DNA from 2 places in the Solibacillus sp. FSL W7-1472 genome. Region 2 is predicted to be linked to the other one. Evidence: riboswitches for the same ligand, from Rfam matches in the RefSeq annotation. Region 2 holds a riboswitch; the other holds the start of a gene.

Region 1 (8,946 bases), 780 kb from region 2:
TGCATAGCCTTTTTTAGAATTTCATTCTCTTCTTCCAAATCACGTAACTTCTTATCAAACGCTGCCTGCAACTTATCTACTTCGCTAGAAGTAAAGTAACGTGTGACATCCTGATTTTTCGATTCACGATAATCTTTAATCCATTTATGGATCGTTGAAGATCCAATTTCAAACTTAAATGCCAGATCTGAAACTTTTGCGCCATCTTCTAAAACAGACTTTAAAATGTATTCTTTTGTTTGTGTGTCTAATCGTTTACGAGTTTGTTTTTCTTTCATCGGTTCCACGTCCTTTTTTAGATATCTTAATCTTAAAGTGTCTCTTAAGACGTGTCCATTTTTTATACTAACCTCACAATTGTCTTATATATTAGAAAATCGGTAACTTATTAGAAGATGTCAACTTGATATTAGATGATTTAAATGTTTATTAGAATATTACTAGCGACTCCTTCAATCGTCAGCAAGTAATGCCATTTTCTCAGCAGCTTTCTCTATGATTACATCATCTTTAACCTGACCCCTATAATTGATATACATCACGGTCCGACCCCTTACAAAAAGAAAATCTTTATGAAAAGAATTATCCCTAATCAGCAGACGATCAAAAGCTGTGTGTTTTCTTTCTTTAAAACTTGCAGGATCACTTCCATATGTATGCTTGATTATTAACTCATTAACTAGTGAGCTAACATGGGAATTGAAACGTAGCTTATAAACTTCCGATGAGATTGATGGTTGATATGCATGATTTGGATCGTACCATTCCCCTTCCTGAATAACGCCCATTTCTGTTGAATCATATTGGACAGAAGCAAAAATATTCCACTGTGATGAGTAGGTGCTTCCCAAATCCTCGCCTTCGAAGTAAAATGGCTTTCTTTTAAGATGCGGCTGATTTTCAATTGAAGCAAGTCGGACAATTGGCAGCCCTGTATCTTCTTCTGGTAAAGGGGTTGTTTTCATACTCCATATTTGGTAAATCGGTATAAACACAAGAGTTAATGTAATTACTAATACTATGAAACTGTAGACAATACCTGACCGGTAAAAGTTTTCCCATGGTTTTTGTTGATCGTCTAATATCCCAGCCTTAAGTTCATTATGCAAACGATTGATTCCAAATAAGCTTTTACCTATCGGAAGTATTTGTATAAAATTAACGAATAATACCAACAACGGAGCAAGTGTATATCCATCTATCAGTTGCAAAACAGAAATATTTCCGTTTTCGAAAGATTTGACGAAGACCGTAGTGATTACAATAATTGCAATTAAATTGACTATAAAATTAAATAATGTTTTATTAAAAGCTTTTTTTGCTATTGAGATTTGCTCTTCTCGATTTATTGGAGGTTCATTTGCTTTACGTTCAGTCGGTGCTGCAAATACGTGAAAATTGCGGTCACTCGCAATATAGTCCCAGCCGCTTTCTTCGTATAACCGAATTTTTTCACTCGATATATATTTGCTTTTTGCCAGTTCCAGCCGGTAATCCATTTGTTTGCGATCACCTTTCTTAAACTTTGCAAAATGAGTACCAATCTCATAAAAATGCAGCCCTTGCTCGGACATATCTGAAAACCAGCATTCATGTTCCTTGATACGCCAATACTGCCTTGGCCTTATTCTACGTACTATTTCTGCCATCGCTCTACCTCCTTGTAAGTCTTACCTAACAATAGAATAGAAGGGATTGTTTGTAAATAAAAAATAAGGACCTGGAATCTATTTCAGCACTCCCTGACGAAATAAAAAAATTGAAATTTTTCACAGCAAATAGGCAACCCTACCCATGTAAGATTGCCTTTTACACCGCTTGGAACTAACTATCCGCAAGCAGCAATATTTTCTGAGCTGCATTCTCCACTAGAACATCAAGCTCTGCATATCCGTAATAACGTATATACATTACAACCTTATCTTTTGATGCAACTAATTGTTTCCATTCTTCATCCTCGCGAGTAATAAGGTTATCAAAGCCAGGGTGTTTCCTTTCTATGAAACTTTCCCTTTCATCTCCGTATGTATGCCACTCCATCAAGTCAGACAGCAATGGTTTAGCGAACGCCTGAAATGTTAAATTGTATATTTCAGTAGAAACGCTCGGTGAGTATGTACCACTTTTATCTAACCACATTTCATCCTTAATTATTCCACTTTCGTCGGTCTCAAACTGAACGGGTGCAAAGATACTCCAATTTGTTGAATAACGGTTTGCCCAATCGATTTCATCTGTATAATATTCATCCCGGATTAGCTGTGGATTTTGTTCGATATCGGCTAAACGAACAAACGGCAAGTTTTCATCATTCTTTGGAAGTGTATAGTTATCCATTTTTTTTAATTGGTAAAGTGGCATAATTAAGCCGCTTACGAGAATAATCCCTATAAAGACAACCGAAAATACACCATTTTTTCGCAAACTTTTTTTCCAAGGGGCATGATGGTTGATGGCTTTGCCTTCATTTAAACTTTTTTTCAATTCTTTAATCGCCAATAAAGCTCTTATGGCGTAAAAAACATAGTGAATATAGACGAGAGTAAGGATACTTTGCTGTACGACATATCCTTCAACTAAACGTAATACAGGTGCTCCATCCAAAAACCACATTGCCAAAAGCATACCTAGAATCAGGGCCACTACAAGAGAAATCCATACTAAATTAAATACGAGTTTTTTACTTAGCCGCTGTAATGTAAATGCCTGTTCTGCAGAATCTGTATGGATTTCGGGTGCATTGTTTTCAGTTAGTGAAGAGAAAACATGAAACCATTGATAGCTTGTGACATACTTCCAGCCGTTTTCCTCGTACAGATCAATTTGCTCATAGGTAATTAATTTCCTATCTGTCACTTCAATCCGGTATTCAATTCGCTTCGGGTCACCTTTTTTAAAATGGGCTAAATTTGTTCCCATTTTATGAAGGTGGAGCCCCTGTAACGACATATCCGAAAACCAGCTTTCGTGTTCTCCGATTCGCCAGTAGTTGGTTGGTCTGATTTTGCGCACCATTTTAGTCATCGTTTCCCTCCTCTAATATACTGCTGTCGAAAATCAGAGATTTTAGACGAGCATATTCTATTCTTAATGCATGCTCGCCTTCTTTCGTAATTTCATATATTTTTCGCCGCCCATCGTCTTTTGCCAAAGCGATTAATCCGTCTTTTTGCATTCGTGATAGGACACCATATAACGTTCCGGGCCCCATTGTTAAACGGCCTTTTGATACTTCTGTAATGGACTGCATTAATTGATAGCCATGATTTGGACGCATTAACGCCAATAATACGTAGTACATTGCTTCAGTCATTGGCCCGCCATTATAAGACATATTCATTCCTCCAACTATTATGTCATGCGATATATCGTCTGACATAATAGTAAATGACAGGGAATAATTTGTAAACTTGTTATTAAAAGAAAACGAAAAACCACTCCAACATGTTGGAGTGGTCAGCACTAAGCATTCTTAAAACATCTTATTCAAGTTTGCCATTTCAATAGCGGACATTGCGCTGTCGTAGCCTTTATTACCCGCTTTTGTACCAGCGCGTTCAATCGCCTGTTCGATATTTTCTGTTGTGACAATACCGAAAATTACCGGAACCCCTGTATCCAAGCCTGCTTTGGCAATTCCTTTTGCTGCTTCGTTACATACATAGTCGTAATGTGTAGTTGATCCGCGAATGACCGTACCTAAACCGATTACTGCATCATAATTATTTGTTTCAGCCATTTTTTTTGCAACAAACGGTACTTCAAAAGCACCTGGCACCCATGCTGTATCAATGTTTGCTTCGTCAACACCGTGACGTTTTAAACCATCCAGTGCACCGCTTAATAACTTATCATTAATAAATTCATTGAATCGCCCAACGACAATTCCGATTTTCAAATCTGTTCCGACTAATTGTGCTTCAAATGTTTTTCCCATTTTAATTGCTCCTTTTTATACCGATACGGTAGTTAATTTTATATATTGAACTAAGTCTTCGATTGTAATAAATTTCAGTTTATGTTTTTGCGCTAGCTTTTCGAGCTGCGGCAAGCGGGCCATTGAACCATCTTCGTTCATAATTTCACAGATGACCGCGACTTCATTCGAACCGCAAAGCTTTGCCAGGTCAACGCCTGCTTCCGTATGCCCTCGACGTTCCAACACGCCCCCCTGTTTTGCAATGAGGGGGAATACATGGCCCGGACGATGAAAATGCCCCGGTTCTGTTGCTGGATCCAGCAATGCTAACATCGTTTTAGAACGCTCAAATGCACTTATACCTGTCGTTGTATGGATATGATCGATACTAATCGTAAAAGCCGTTTGATATGTATCGGTATTGCTTTGCACCATTGGATGAAGGGAAAGCTTTTCTGCAATTGCAGATGAAATTGGTGTACAAATTAACCCTCTTCCATAAAGCGCCATAAAATTAATATTTTCCGGTGTAGCGAATTCTCCTAACACAAGAAAATCCCCTTCATTTTCACGGTTCTCGTCATCTGACACAATAATAATCTCACCGTTTTTCAATGCCTGAATTGCTTCTTCAATCGTATTCATTTATCACCACTCCTTTAAAATCCGGTACGTTGCAAAAAGTCCATTGTAATCGTACTTCCCGTTTGATTTTGTAAATGTTTTTTTACATATTTTCCGATTAGATCTGTTTCAATGTTCACAACATCTCCTGGCTTTTTATAGCCTAGTACAGTCTGCTCATACGTATGAGGGATTAAGGAAATGGTAATGAATGTGTCTGTCACCTCAAAAATCGTTAAACTCGTGCCGTCTACTGTAATCGAGCCTTTCTTGATGCATTCTGCAATCAAATGCTTTTCCATTGCCAAATCAATATAAACTGCATTGGCGACCGGTCTTTTCCGTTGAATTGTCGCTATCCCATCCACGTGGCCCGATACAATATGCCCCCCGAAACGACCATTCGCCGACATTGCCCGTTCCAAATTGACAGGCTTACCTGCTGCTAATTGCTGGAGGCTGGTTGCTTTGACGGTTTCCGGCATAACATCCGCCAAAAATACGGTTGGCGAGAAATGCTTTACGGTCAAACAGACACCGTTAACGGCAATACTGTCCCCGAGTTGGACATCCTCTAAAATTTTGCTTGCGCGAATGGCTAGTTCCATCGCTTGTGTGGACTGGCTGATCGTTTCAACCGTTCCAAGTTCTTCAATGATTCCTGTAAACATCCTGCTCACCTCTTTTTAATAATAAAAAAGAACCCCGATTGAAGTCGGAGTTCGATGAGAGGAAAATTGAGCATCATCAAATAAGCTTTTTGAAGATAATTTTCAAAAAACTGCTGACATTGCTTCCTTCTCCCATCCAGACTATAACTGTCGGCTTTGGACTTGCACCAAATCCTGCACACAAAAGTGGCTCACGGGCTTAGAGATTACTCATCACCGTCGATTGGGAATTTCACCCGACCCCGAAGGAAATTATTTTTCAATGGAAATAAAAAAATCCCGTCACAAGGCGCGACAGGAAAAGTGTATAGCAAAAAACCACATTAAAAATCAAAAAATTTTAAAAATGTGTTGCCATTCCTTCTCCCATCCAGACTATAACTGTCGGCTTTGGATTTGCACCAAAATCCTGCACACAAAAAAGTGGCTCACGGGCTTAGAGATTAACTCATCACCGTCGATTGGGAATTTCACCCGACCCCGAAGGAAATTATTTTATTTGAAAGTTATTGTAACATAAATAAATTAAAAAGCTAATAGTATTTTAGCACTTACTTACTTTTTGTTCCCTCAATCTTTTTACATCTACCCCTCTATCAAATTAATATTTTGAAACTTTACTCATGGTAATACGTAGAAGAATATACATAATATCACAGAAAATAGAAAGGACTTATTGCAAGCTGATTTTAATTGTCTCTCATTTGCTTGGTTGCTTTTTTTAAGTTTTAATTTGTATAAAATATAGTGTCGGATAATCTTCAGTAATATAAAAAAACAAATACCTTTTTAACGATAATGGAGGCTTTTATGGCGAATAATTCACAATCGAATAAATATCTTATCTTTCTAGAACTACTGTTTTATGCAGCTTTACCCTATGCAATATGGAAGTTTGGCCGAGAGCCTTTTGGTGACTATGCTGCGATGCTGCTGTCCACTGTTCCCGGGATAATTTATACTGTTTACCGCTTTGCTAAGGATCGGCAGTTTAATGTGACGGGCTTGTTTATTTTAGGCTCGATGCTTATAGGTACTACAGTAGATTTATTGTCAGGTTCAGCGGAGCAAATGATTTGGAATAATGTTTATTTAGGTCTTTTTTACACATTTCTCTATGTAATTTTATTTATTATAAAAAAGCCTTTTCCTTTGTATGTTGCAATTGATTTTGCATATTTGCAAGGCTATGCACGAAAGGACAGTAAAGCTTTGTTCTTTCAAAAAGGGATTTTCGAATGGTTTCAGCTGATCCAGATTGTTTTCATTATTCGAGGACTTGTTATGGCAGGAATTACGGTCTTTCTGCTACAGAAATACGGAATTGACAGCTATGGGGATATGCTGATTTATAAACGTATAGCAAGCTGGCTGTTTTCCGGCATAGTAATGGGTATGTTCTTCTACATTAATGTAATCGTGCAAAATTACACGAACAGGGTACAGGAAAAAAATGATGAAAAGCTGCCGGAACCTGAAGTTATGGCGAAGTAATTTTTTGTGAAAGGATGATGGTGATGAAGAACACAGCAAATGTAAAAGAATGTCCAAAATGCGGCGGCACGGAATTAGGTAGAGGAAAACATAGCGGCTACAGTGTTATGGCCCCTGTTAATAAATTGAGTTTGGGTTGCAATATCGAATACATTATATGTACACATTGTGGATTTATCATTGAGGGCTATGTCGTAAAGCCCGAGAAATTTAAAGGAACATTTTAATTTAGACTTCCACTTACTAAAAGCCCATTGCATCCTGCAATGGGCCTCTCATTTTCTATATTATAAAAAATTACATCTTCCAACTACCTCTGCTTTTACTGAATAATATGCTTTTTGTATCTCCTTTGCATCCGTTGGATATGTCGCCATCAATTCATCACGCAACTCTTTAAGCTTTTTTGTATAACTTCCTGTAAAGCCATTCATTATAGCCGTCAAAAACACGGGGCTGTAATTTGTTTTCATTTGATTCATAGTAACCGCCCCTTCATTAATTCAACTGTTTTAGTCGCTCTTTTGCGGCCACCATATTTTTTAATGATGCAATCGTCTCTTGTTCCGTACGAGTTTTCAGGCCACAATCGGGATTGATCCAAAATTGTTCTTTTGCGATTACTTTTTTACCTTTTTCAATAATGGCTGCCATTTCTTCCACAGTTGGAATACGCGGGCTATGAATATCATATACACCTAAACCAATTCCTAGTTTGTATGGTGTTTCTTTTAGTACTTTTATGAGTTCTCCGTGGCTTCGTGATGTTTCAATTGAAATCACATCCGCATCCAATGATTCTATTACATCTATAAAATCGTTGAATTCACAATAACACATATGTGTATGAATCTGGGTCGTTTCACGCACACCGCTTGTCGCTAATTTAAACGCATTTACACTTGCATCGATATAAGCCTTATGCAGACTTTTACGGATCGGCAAGCCTTCTTTCAATGCAGGTTCATCTACTTGAATAATATTGATTCCCGCATTTTCAAGTGCTCTTACTTCTTCTCTTAGTGCCAGGCCGATTTGATAAGCAACTTCTGAGCGCGCTAAATCATTTCTTACAAATGACCAGTTCAATATTGTAACGGGTCCCGTCAACATCCCTTTGACCGGTTTTTCCGTAAGTGATTGTGCCGCACTTACTTCCTTTACTGTCATCGGTTCTATCCATTCAACATCTCCGTATATAATTGGGGGTTTTACACAACGTGATCCGTATGAAACTACCCATCCATTTGTCGTAAAAGCAAAGCCATTTAATTTTTCACCAAAAAATTCCACCATGTCAGTTCGCTCGAATTCACCATGAACAAGGACATCAAGGCCAAGTTGCTCCTGAATGGTAATCCAACGTGCGGTTTCATTCGCGTTGAATGCTTCATACTCTGTTGTTGTAATTTCCCCTTTTCGCCATAATCTACGGTTTTTCTTAACTTGTGCGGATTGCGGGAAACTCCCGATTGTTGTTGTCGGATAGTCTGGTAACTGTAAAAAGGCACGTTGTAGCTTACTACGCTTGCCGTAGTTATCAGTTCGTTTAAATGCTTCCGGTGTTAATGCGTTTACTTGTGCATGTACTGCTTTCTTTTTTCTTGATTCATGCAGTGCCAATGTTCGGATTGCTTTTTCGCTATCTAAAAAAGCCTGGATATGAAGAACTTCCTGCTGAAGTATTTTCCCTTTGATCATTTGCAATTCCGTTATTTTTTCATTAGCAAATGCCAAAGCATTTAGCAGCTCTGGTACAATCCCGTTTTCTCCTGCTGTTGTAACTGGCACATGCTGAAGACTGCACGATGTTTGTAAATGGATTGGTGAAAATGGTACATAGGAACGTATTTCCGCTACTAGTGCCAACTGCTTCTGCAACTCGGCTCTCCATATGTCCCGACCATTAATAATACCTGCATATAGAACTTTATCTTTTGGGAAACCAAACTTCTTTAACGCTGCTAGATTTTCATTTTTCCCATGAACAAAGTCCAGTCCAAAGCCATCTACAGGCAAATTAATCATTGTTTCATAGTTGGATAACGCTTCAAAATAAGTTGTGCAGATCGATTCAACTGTCAGTCCTTTTAATATTTGATGATAGAAATGTTGAACTAATGCGATATCTTCGGACGTAAGGTCTTTTGTAAGGCTTGGTTCTTCAAGCTGGATCGATGTTGCGCCACTTGCTTCCAATGACTGAAGCAACTCTTTATACACCTTTACCAGCTGCTG
Region 2 (8,946 bases):
CCGACAATCCGATTGCCAGAATTCCTAAAAACGGCAAACCAATTGCCGTAACTAAAAAGCCAATTAGCGCAAACCAATAATTCGTTCCTGCCAATTGCCCCATTTGAATCGGAAATATTAAATTTCCCGCTCCAAAAAACATACCAAACAGCATCGTTCCGATTACTGCATAGGTTGAAAATGGTATTTTTTTGTCCATCATATTCTCTCCCAAGATGTCATTTCATGGTGTTTTAATGAAACGTCCTAATTTTCTTAACAATGTACAATATCATATCAGCCCTATAACAGAATGACAATAGTAATAGTAAATATAAAAGGAGCGGTGTCATAAAGTTAACACTTTTACGACATCGCTCCAAATTTTATTATTTAATTAAGCCAAATATTGTCGGCGCTGATTTTCAATCCATACACGCATTGTACGGTAAAGCATCGTCACGACAACAATCATCATAATTCCTTTAACAATATTAAATGGTAAAATACCCAGTACGATCGTTTCGTACATATTATATTCGAAGCCTAGTAAGTACGTATACAGCGGTAAGAACGCCACATAATTTAATGCTGCCATTCCTAGTGACATAACAACCGTAGAAACCACTAAGCCTGTCATTAACCCTTTTGCAGAAGGGAATTTTTTATAAATATAGTAAGCTGGTAAAATGAATAATACACCTGTAGCAAAGTTTGCCATATGACCTACCGGAATCCCTTCAGGAGCCCCTGTGTAAATCCAGTCAAGCACATTTTTGACAAGTTCAACTAGAATACCCGCAACAGGACCCATTGTAATTGCCGCAATCAATGCTGGCACATCACTGAAATCAATTTGTAAAAACACTGGGAACCATGGTAGTGGGAAGTTTAACAACATTAGAACAAATGAAACTCCACTCAGCATTGCGATTGTTACGAATGATCGTAACTTTAAACTTCTTTTTTGCATATAAATCTCTCCTCTTTGCTGATTCCATCTCGCAAGAAGAAAGGACGTATCAAATCATTTCATGAAAAAACCCTTATACTCAAATAGAGCATAAGGGAGAAATAGGCACACTTAAATAAAGGGTCTATCAGTGCATTTGCAGCAATTCCTGATTTTTGTATACGAAAAAATATTCCGCAACAAATAAGGAACTTGAAAATAAGTACTGCAAAGCACGGCATTTTCAAAAAAATGACGACCGTACCTTCACCTTCTCCCATCCAGACTATACTGTCGGCTTTGGAATTGCACCAAATCCTGCACACAAAAGTGGCTCGCGGGCTCGAAAAGTTTGACATAACTTCCTCCAAGTAAATGGTCAGAGGTTATCACTTTTATTACCGCCGGTCGGGAGTTACACCCTGCCCCGAAGATGAATCAATATGAAATTATGTAACAATTACCTTGCTACAATTCTTATTATATATAAAAAAAAGGAATTGTAAAGCCCATTGCTTACAATTCCTAGTAAATTAATTTGGATTATTGAAATTCATAATGGATACGATTTGCAGCAATCGGCTTCTCCACTGGTTTTGTGAAATCAAAACCGCCCCATTGTTCCTGTACAATATTTTCGAATTTGACTTGTTTATCAAAACTTGCCGCTGTCATTATTAACCCTTCAATCATTCGCATTGCTTGTGCAGGCTCGTAATTCTCCAAGTTTAAAGGCTCTTCAAATGTAATCGTAACGACTGATTCAGCGTCTTCAACTTTTAAATATACACCTGGCAATATAACCGTTCTATATATATCGTTCGCTTCCACCGTCATATTTTTGATTGCTTCTTCGACATTTGTAAAGCTCATTCGGAAATTCGGACTTAAATATACCGCCCCATTGCGCATCTGATACATAAAATAATTATATTGAGCGTTCTCATCATTTAATAGAAACGGCTCATTTACATCGCCAATATGATCGAAGTAAATTGGTTTTCCGGAGATATTTTCTATTTGCACTTCCGTATATGCATCACTGAAAGTATCGACAAGTGAACCAAGATAATTCGATAAGGAAGCTGTTCCTGCATCATATTGGTGACCCTCCGGCAATATGTGAACTAGCGTGTTCCCTTCTTCTCGCAATTCACCCTTGTAAGGATGATATTCATTAAACCCGAGCGACTGTTCATCAAGCAACGGACTGAATGTATTATAAAGTTCCAGCTTTGACGGATTTTCTGTACCTGTTTTTTCGGCAACAACTTCATTTGGAATCAATATGCTCACTGGTACGCTTTCTGCATCATCCCCTGCAAGACCAATTTCTAATAATGTGTTGTCGGCAAGCTCATTTTCATAAACTAACGTTTGCTCCGGTTGAGCTTCCGTCGTAAAACTATTAATCATGGAGCGCTCATTTTGTGTAGACGCATCTTCTTTTGCACTCATCGTCATATTTTCTTCCGTTTCTGGAGTCTGAATGTCAAATGTTTCATTTTGCATTGTGACGGACTCATTATTCCCTATAAATTGTGCGCTGATTAAAACAATAATAAATATTGATGCAATCGAAACGAATAACGGTGTCCAACGGATGCCTTTTTGATTGTTTTGCTGTATATGAGGCGGATCTTCATTAAATGCTCCATCATCCTTTAATCGATTAAATACCTCATCTTTTGAACGATGATCGGTTACTTTCGGTGCTTTTTTCAGAAAAAGTTCAATCTCTTTTTCATCCCAATGCTCCTTTTTCATAATGGATTCGCCTCCCTTCCTTCTTGCGCTTCCAATAGCAGCCGCAGATTCTTTAAAGCACGGTGCTGTGTCGTTTTAACTTTGCCGGGCGTCCACCCTAAAATTTCAGCTGTTTCCTGGATGGACAGTTCTTGAATAAATCGCATAATAATAACCATTTTCTGATCTCCTGAACATTCTTCCAATGCAACCAATAATTGATGGAGCTGATCATTTAATTCGGTAAATTGTTCAGGTGAAGGGATTGGGCTTACGAGTTGCTCTGTCTCCCAATCAAATGCTGTAAATGCATGCTTATCACGTACTTGTTTTTTTCTAAAATGATCGATCGCTACATTTTTTGCTATTGAAAACAGCCAGGTCTTTTCAGAGCTTTTCCCTTCGAAACGGTCGTATGATTTTAATACACGAACATACACTTCATGGGCAAGATCCTCAGCTGTGGTACGGTCTTTTACTAAGTAGAACAAAAAATTAAAAACATCCTGATGATACGTATCGTATAATCGATGGAAAATGGATTGCTGCACCCATCCCACCTCCATTCACGTAATTTGTCGTTTTCGAAACAAAAAAGTTACAATAATCATCCGTTTATAAACGAACTAGTCAATTAAAAAGAAAAGTTTATCACTTTGAGCGATTCAAAATGATAAACTTTTTCATACTCATTATTCCATTACCCCATTTTTTTAAGGTAATGGCAAGTAAAATGTAAAGGTTGTACCTTGCTGTTCGACACTATCAACAGAAATTCTTCCGTTATGTGCTTCCACAATATTTTTCGTAATGGCCAGACCTAAGCCCGTTCCGCCTTTTGAGCGAGTACGTGCTTTATCAGCTTTGTAGAACCGTTCGAATACATATGGCAAATCATCTTGAGGAATGCCTTGCCCTGTATCGCTTACTTGAATTTTTGCGTAATTTTGCTCATTTATCATTGAAACAGTCACGGATCCATCGGCTGGTGTATGGCGAATCGCATTATCAATTAAGTTCGTTAACACTTGCTCGATGCGGTCCTCATCAATCGAAATAAGCGTTTCGTCCGAAAAATCTGTTTCAATCTGCAGTTGCACATGCTTTTCTTTCGCTGTTTGGTCAAACTTATGTGTCATTCTTTCAATAACTGTAACTAATGGTACTTCTTCCTTATACAGGGTCATATGTCCCGATTCCATCCGCGCCAAGTCAAGTAAATCTGTTACAAGACGACTCATACGCTGTGATTCATCATATATTACACGGATCATATCTATACGTTCTTCCTCTGTTGTCACAACCCCATCAATAATCGCCTCTGAATAGCCTTGTAGCATCGCGATTGGTGTCCGAAGTTCATGTGAAACATTGGCGATAAAATCCGATTTCAGCTTTTCCAGTTTTGTTTCCTCGGTTTTATCTCGTATAACAGCGACTGCACCACGAATGGAGTCCCTGCTGTACAGCGGACTAATCGTTATACTGTAATAGGATTTTCCCATTTCAAACTCTTCGTCCAGCTGATCTTCAAAATTCAAAACATGATCAAGCATTTGGTAAAGTTCATCAGGTATCGGCTTGGAGCTGTCCAATCCTTTTTCGACGAACCATTTTTGCAGTAGCCGCTCTGCAGGAGGATTGCTCACTAAAATCGTTTTATCACGATTAAATGTAATAACGGAATCGGTCATCGATGTTAAAATACTCGATAATTGTTCTTTTTCCTGGTTGATCACTTCCAAATGATGCTTCAATTGGCGACCCATCTGGTTAAACGCAACGGCAAGCTGACCAATTTCATCATTTTGCTTCGTTTCAATTTTAGAATCGAAACGTCCCTTTGCCAATTCGAATGCATGCTCTCTCATTTTACGCAATGGAAGCGTTATTTTAGAAGATAGGAAAAATGCAAAAATTGTCGTCAATATAAATGCTATGGCTGCAGCTATAACAACAATTTTCGTTGTTTCATTACTTGTCTGGTGTAACGCATCGGGATTTTTGTATATAAAAACGGCCCCATGTAAGTCTTCAACACTTTTCAGCGGGAAACCTAATACAATATAATTGGTGTCGCTCGCATCTTCTTCCCGATTTGAAGGCAGCTTCAGTTCCTCTACAATCGGCTCTGATGATGCATATACTTCTTCAAATGCTTTACTGCTTATGATTTTTTGCTGAATTTCTTCTTTATTGATTCCTTCTTGTCTTGCATACAATATTTCATCTGAATTTTTGGCGATAAGTACATTTGTTGTTTCCGTTAATAATTCCGAAATAATCGCAAACTGCTTATCATCGATTTCTTCCTCATCGATAATGCTCGCAATAGCTGCAGCTGTTTGCCTTAATGAAGCCTCGGACTGCTCGTTATGATAGTTTTCAAGAAACTCCAACATGAAAATGGTGAAAATAAACAGGACAAATGAAACGAGAAGCAAAATGGTTCCCCATAGCTTCCCGACAATACTTGTTGCTATTCTAATCATTTACGACCTCGAATTTATAGCCTACTCCCCAAACCGTTACAATCATTTTCGCTGCATTTTCAGAGACACGGTTCAGTTTTTCACGCAGGCGCTTTACATGTGTATCAACTGTGCGTAGATCACCAAAGAAATCATAATGCCAAACTTCTTTTAATAATTGCTCACGGTCGAAAACTTTATCGGGTGATTTCGCCAAAAAGTATAATAATTCGTATTCTTTCGGTGTTAAATTTACTTCCGTTCCATCTGCTGTCACACGATGTGCATCATGATCAATTGTTAAATGCGGGAACACAACTAGATCTTTAGATGATGAAGAATTTGAAACAGGTGAAAATACTGCTGAACGTCGTAATATTGCTTTTACACGCAACACGACTTCTCGCGGACTAAATGGTTTCACAATATAATCATCCGCACCAAGCTCAAATCCTTGTACACGGTTTGCTTCTTCACCTTTTGCCGTCAACAATATAATAGGCGTTGTTTTCTTTTCGCGCAGTTCAGCACAAACTTCCAAACCATCTTTTTCAGGCATCATAATATCCAACAAAATACAATGATAATCTTTTTCAAGTGCCATCGAAAGTGCTTGTTCTCCATTTTCCGCTTCTTCTACTAAATAGCCCTCACGCTCTAAATACATTTTTAACAAACGACGAATTCGATCCTCGTCATCCACTATCAACACAGAAATATTTTCAGACACTGGTGTTGCCCCTTTCAAAACTCTATTTCTCTTCTCTATTGTACCTTTTTAGTGAACGATTGAAAAGAAAAGCCCAATCATTGTGATTGAACTTTTCGAACTTTATGACTGTTTATTAATTATTTTGTATAGAATTGGAAACTATTATAATTGCTTTAACGATAGGTTGAAAAGCAGTTATTGTCACATTATGCATAAGAGTGTAATCCTGCAATAACAAGATTTACAACGACTAAATTGAATAAGATGATTAGAAAACCAATTACCGTTAGCCAAGCACTCTTTTTTCCTTCCCAGCCTTTTGACAGACGCAGGTGTAAAAATGCTGCATAGAACAGCCATGTAATAAGGGCCCATACTTCTTTCGGATCCCAGCCCCAAAATCGTCCCCATGCTTCCTGTGCCCAGATCATCGCAAAAATAAGTGCGCCTAATGTAAAAATCGGAAAAGCAATTAAAATCGAACGGTAGGCAATTTCGTCCATCAGCGTCGAGTTCACCCGTTTAACTAATGGCTGAAACATTTTCGCTATCTTTCTTCTAAAGATTAGTCGAATGAGTATATAAATAATTGTACCGAATAGAGCAGACCAAAAAACAGTTGTGAGTTTCCGTGCATCGATCAATGCCGGTAACTCAAATATCGGTGTCATACGGTCTTCAGACAGCTCCACATACTCATTCATACCGAAAATAGCCGGCATCAAATACGTTGAAGTACTGACCTGATCCAATGTATCAACATATTCATACTTCGCTTCATAATCCATTGCATTAAATGTAACCGTTGCCGCAACGAATCCTACAACTAATACACAGCAGAACATGACTGCTTCCAGCCAAAAACTTTCTTTTGAGCGCTCGTCCATATTCACATTTCTCAGCAAATAAATAAGTCCTGCTACCGCACTAATCCCAAAAATCGATTGCCCTAACGCTGCAGTTGTAACATGGATCGTCAGCCAATGACTTTGCAGTGACGGTACTAATGGACTTACCTCTGTCGGGAACATAGAGGCATATGCAATAATCAATAATGCAATTGGTAAAGCAATAACCCCTAATGCTGCAACTTTATACGTAAAGTAAATAACGATAAAGGATAGAACGATGAACATACCGAATGCTGTCGTAAATTCAAACATATTACTAACCGGTGCATGTCCTGTATAAATCCAACGTGTAATAAAATAACCTAACTGCGCAACAAAACCGATAATTGTAACAACAAGGGCAATTTTACCGTATTTATCTGCCCGAGCTGCTGCTGTGTCATTTTTCACTTTAATTGCGCCTGCAAATAAAAATGTCCCTACCAAATAACTAATAAATGCCGCATACAGTAAATAACCGCTTAAATCGATTAAACTCATAAGGTTTTACCATCCTTTTCTGTTTCAACATGTTCGTTGTTTTCTATTTCCTGTTGATCTACGTATTGTGGTAAATGAGCATGCTTCGTTAATGCATCTAAATCTTTTTTCATACTAAACCAGTTTTTATTCGTATGTGCTGCCATGCGTATTGTTCCATCAGCCAACTGTTCAATCCATATACGGCGATGATTCCAATAGGAACCGATTACAACGCCAATCATAAAGATAATGCCCCCTACAATTAAAATAGGGATTGTCCGGTCATAACGGATCGTTAAACCCGACATATGTCGCGTTTCCACATTCGAAAACTTCATTTTATAAATATTGTCACCTTCTGGCTCCAGTGTTTGCTGGATCGCAACAAAGCTTGTCTCACCATCTGGTGTTTCAGGGGTAGTCATTTTAAAAATAAATGCCGGATTATTCGGTGTTTGGGTAGCAGTTTGCGGTACTCCATCTTCAAAACCTGAAAAGTCCGGATAAAAACCCATTAATTCGACCTGTGCCCCATTTTCAAGCGTATATACTTCCTGCGGGTTCGTTAAATCAATGCTTAATTGGCCTAGCGATTGTTCTGTTTCCTTATTGATTAAATCAAAAACCATTGTTTTAATCTCATTTAATCGGAAATCCATCTGATAAAATGCATAGCCCTCATGCTTGAGCGGATGGTTCACCTGAATTCCGTATTGCTTCACTTTTTCCAGGTTTTCCGCCTGTCCTGGTACGCTATTTTCCTGCTGTTTATACAATGTCACGTCTGTCTGGTAATTTTTTGCGACTACATTGACCCCTTGTTTGATCTGCTCGCCCTGCGGAACATTATCGTAAGTCTCCAAAATAAATTTATCATTCTTCAGGAAATATCCGTCCATCCCCGGTACGGCACGCGTCTCCCCTTCACGAAGCCACATCGATTCATCAACGTACATGCCCGGGACTAAATGGAGCATGACCCCAATTATAAAGACAATTAATCCAACATGGTTTACGTATGCACCATAGCGCGAAAAACGCCCGCGTTCTGCTAAAATGGAATCGTCTTCACGTCGAACATTGTATTTCAAATTTTTTAAAGATTGTTCAACGAGCTGAAGCGTTTGATCGGGCGTTTCAGTTGGTTTCCCCTCACCAATAATTCGCTGACGCTTCATAAAGTTTGAATGTCGTTTAACTCGTTGGTTTTTTAAAGATTTATGTAATGGAATACCTCTATCTATACTTGCAATAATAATGGACACACCTAACATTAATACAAGTAATTGGAACCATAAGGATGAATAAAGATCCGATAAACCTAACGCGTAGTATATTTCACCGAACCATCCATAAACATCCGAATAGTACTTTTCCTTCTCAGCGTCAGTCGCTACGCTTATGTAAAACTCCTGAGGCAGGATTGTACCAATTGATGCTGCTATTAAATTGATAATAATGAGCGTAATTCCGACTTTCACACTTGAGAAAAAATTCCAAATCTTATCAATAATTGACTTGTTATAAGTTTTTGAACGTATGGCTGTCCCTTCGTACCGCATATCTGCAATTTTTTTGCTTTTTTCTTCTGCGGATAATGGAGAACCGCATTTTTGGCAGAGCGTTGTACCTTCAGGATTTTCATGCCCGCATTCACAAAGTAGTTTATTCATTGCGTAAAAACTCCTATTCCGGCTTGATTGACTCCATATA

What was found. Region 2 has a riboswitch for FMN ahead of MKY07_RS06120 (ECF transporter S component). Riboswitches for the same ligand answer to the same signal wherever they lie in the genome.
Region 1: another riboswitch for FMN. It lies ahead of ribE (riboflavin synthase); the one in region 2 lies ahead of MKY07_RS06120 (ECF transporter S component).

Annotation. Positions count from the first base shown of each region.
Region 1 covers NZ_CP150208.1:2,044,428-2,053,373, forward strand. The annotation lists gene MKY07_RS10050 (transposase) at 1-278, opposite strand, end outside; gene MKY07_RS10055 (DUF2812 domain-containing protein) at 453-1,649, opposite strand; gene MKY07_RS10060 (DUF2812 domain-containing protein) at 1,825-3,024, opposite strand; gene MKY07_RS10065 (PadR family transcriptional regulator) at 3,017-3,334, opposite strand; gene ribE (6,7-dimethyl-8-ribityllumazine synthase) at 3,473-3,937, opposite strand; gene ribB (3,4-dihydroxy-2-butanone-4-phosphate synthase) at 3,953-4,564, opposite strand; gene ribE (riboflavin synthase) at 4,579-5,214, opposite strand; FMN riboswitch at 5,335-5,468, opposite strand; FMN riboswitch at 5,569-5,706, opposite strand; gene MKY07_RS10085 (VC0807 family protein) at 6,025-6,708, shown strand; gene MKY07_RS10090 (hypothetical protein) at 6,996-7,190, opposite strand; gene metE (5-methyltetrahydropteroyltriglutamate--homocysteine S-methyltransferase) at 7,207-8,946, opposite strand, start outside.
Region 2 covers NZ_CP150208.1:1,264,945-1,273,890, reverse strand. The annotation lists gene brnQ (branched-chain amino acid transport system II carrier protein) at 1-199, opposite strand, end outside; gene MKY07_RS06120 (ECF transporter S component) at 377-952, opposite strand; FMN riboswitch at 1,197-1,370, opposite strand; gene MKY07_RS06115 (hypothetical protein) at 1,475-2,698, opposite strand; gene MKY07_RS06110 (RNA polymerase sigma factor SigX) at 2,695-3,228, opposite strand; gene MKY07_RS06105 (ATP-binding protein) at 3,391-5,169, opposite strand; gene MKY07_RS06100 (response regulator transcription factor) at 5,162-5,878, opposite strand; gene ccsB (c-type cytochrome biogenesis protein CcsB) at 6,067-7,251, opposite strand; gene MKY07_RS06090 (cytochrome c biogenesis protein ResB) at 7,248-8,906, opposite strand; gene resA (thiol-disulfide oxidoreductase ResA) at 8,920-8,946, opposite strand, start outside.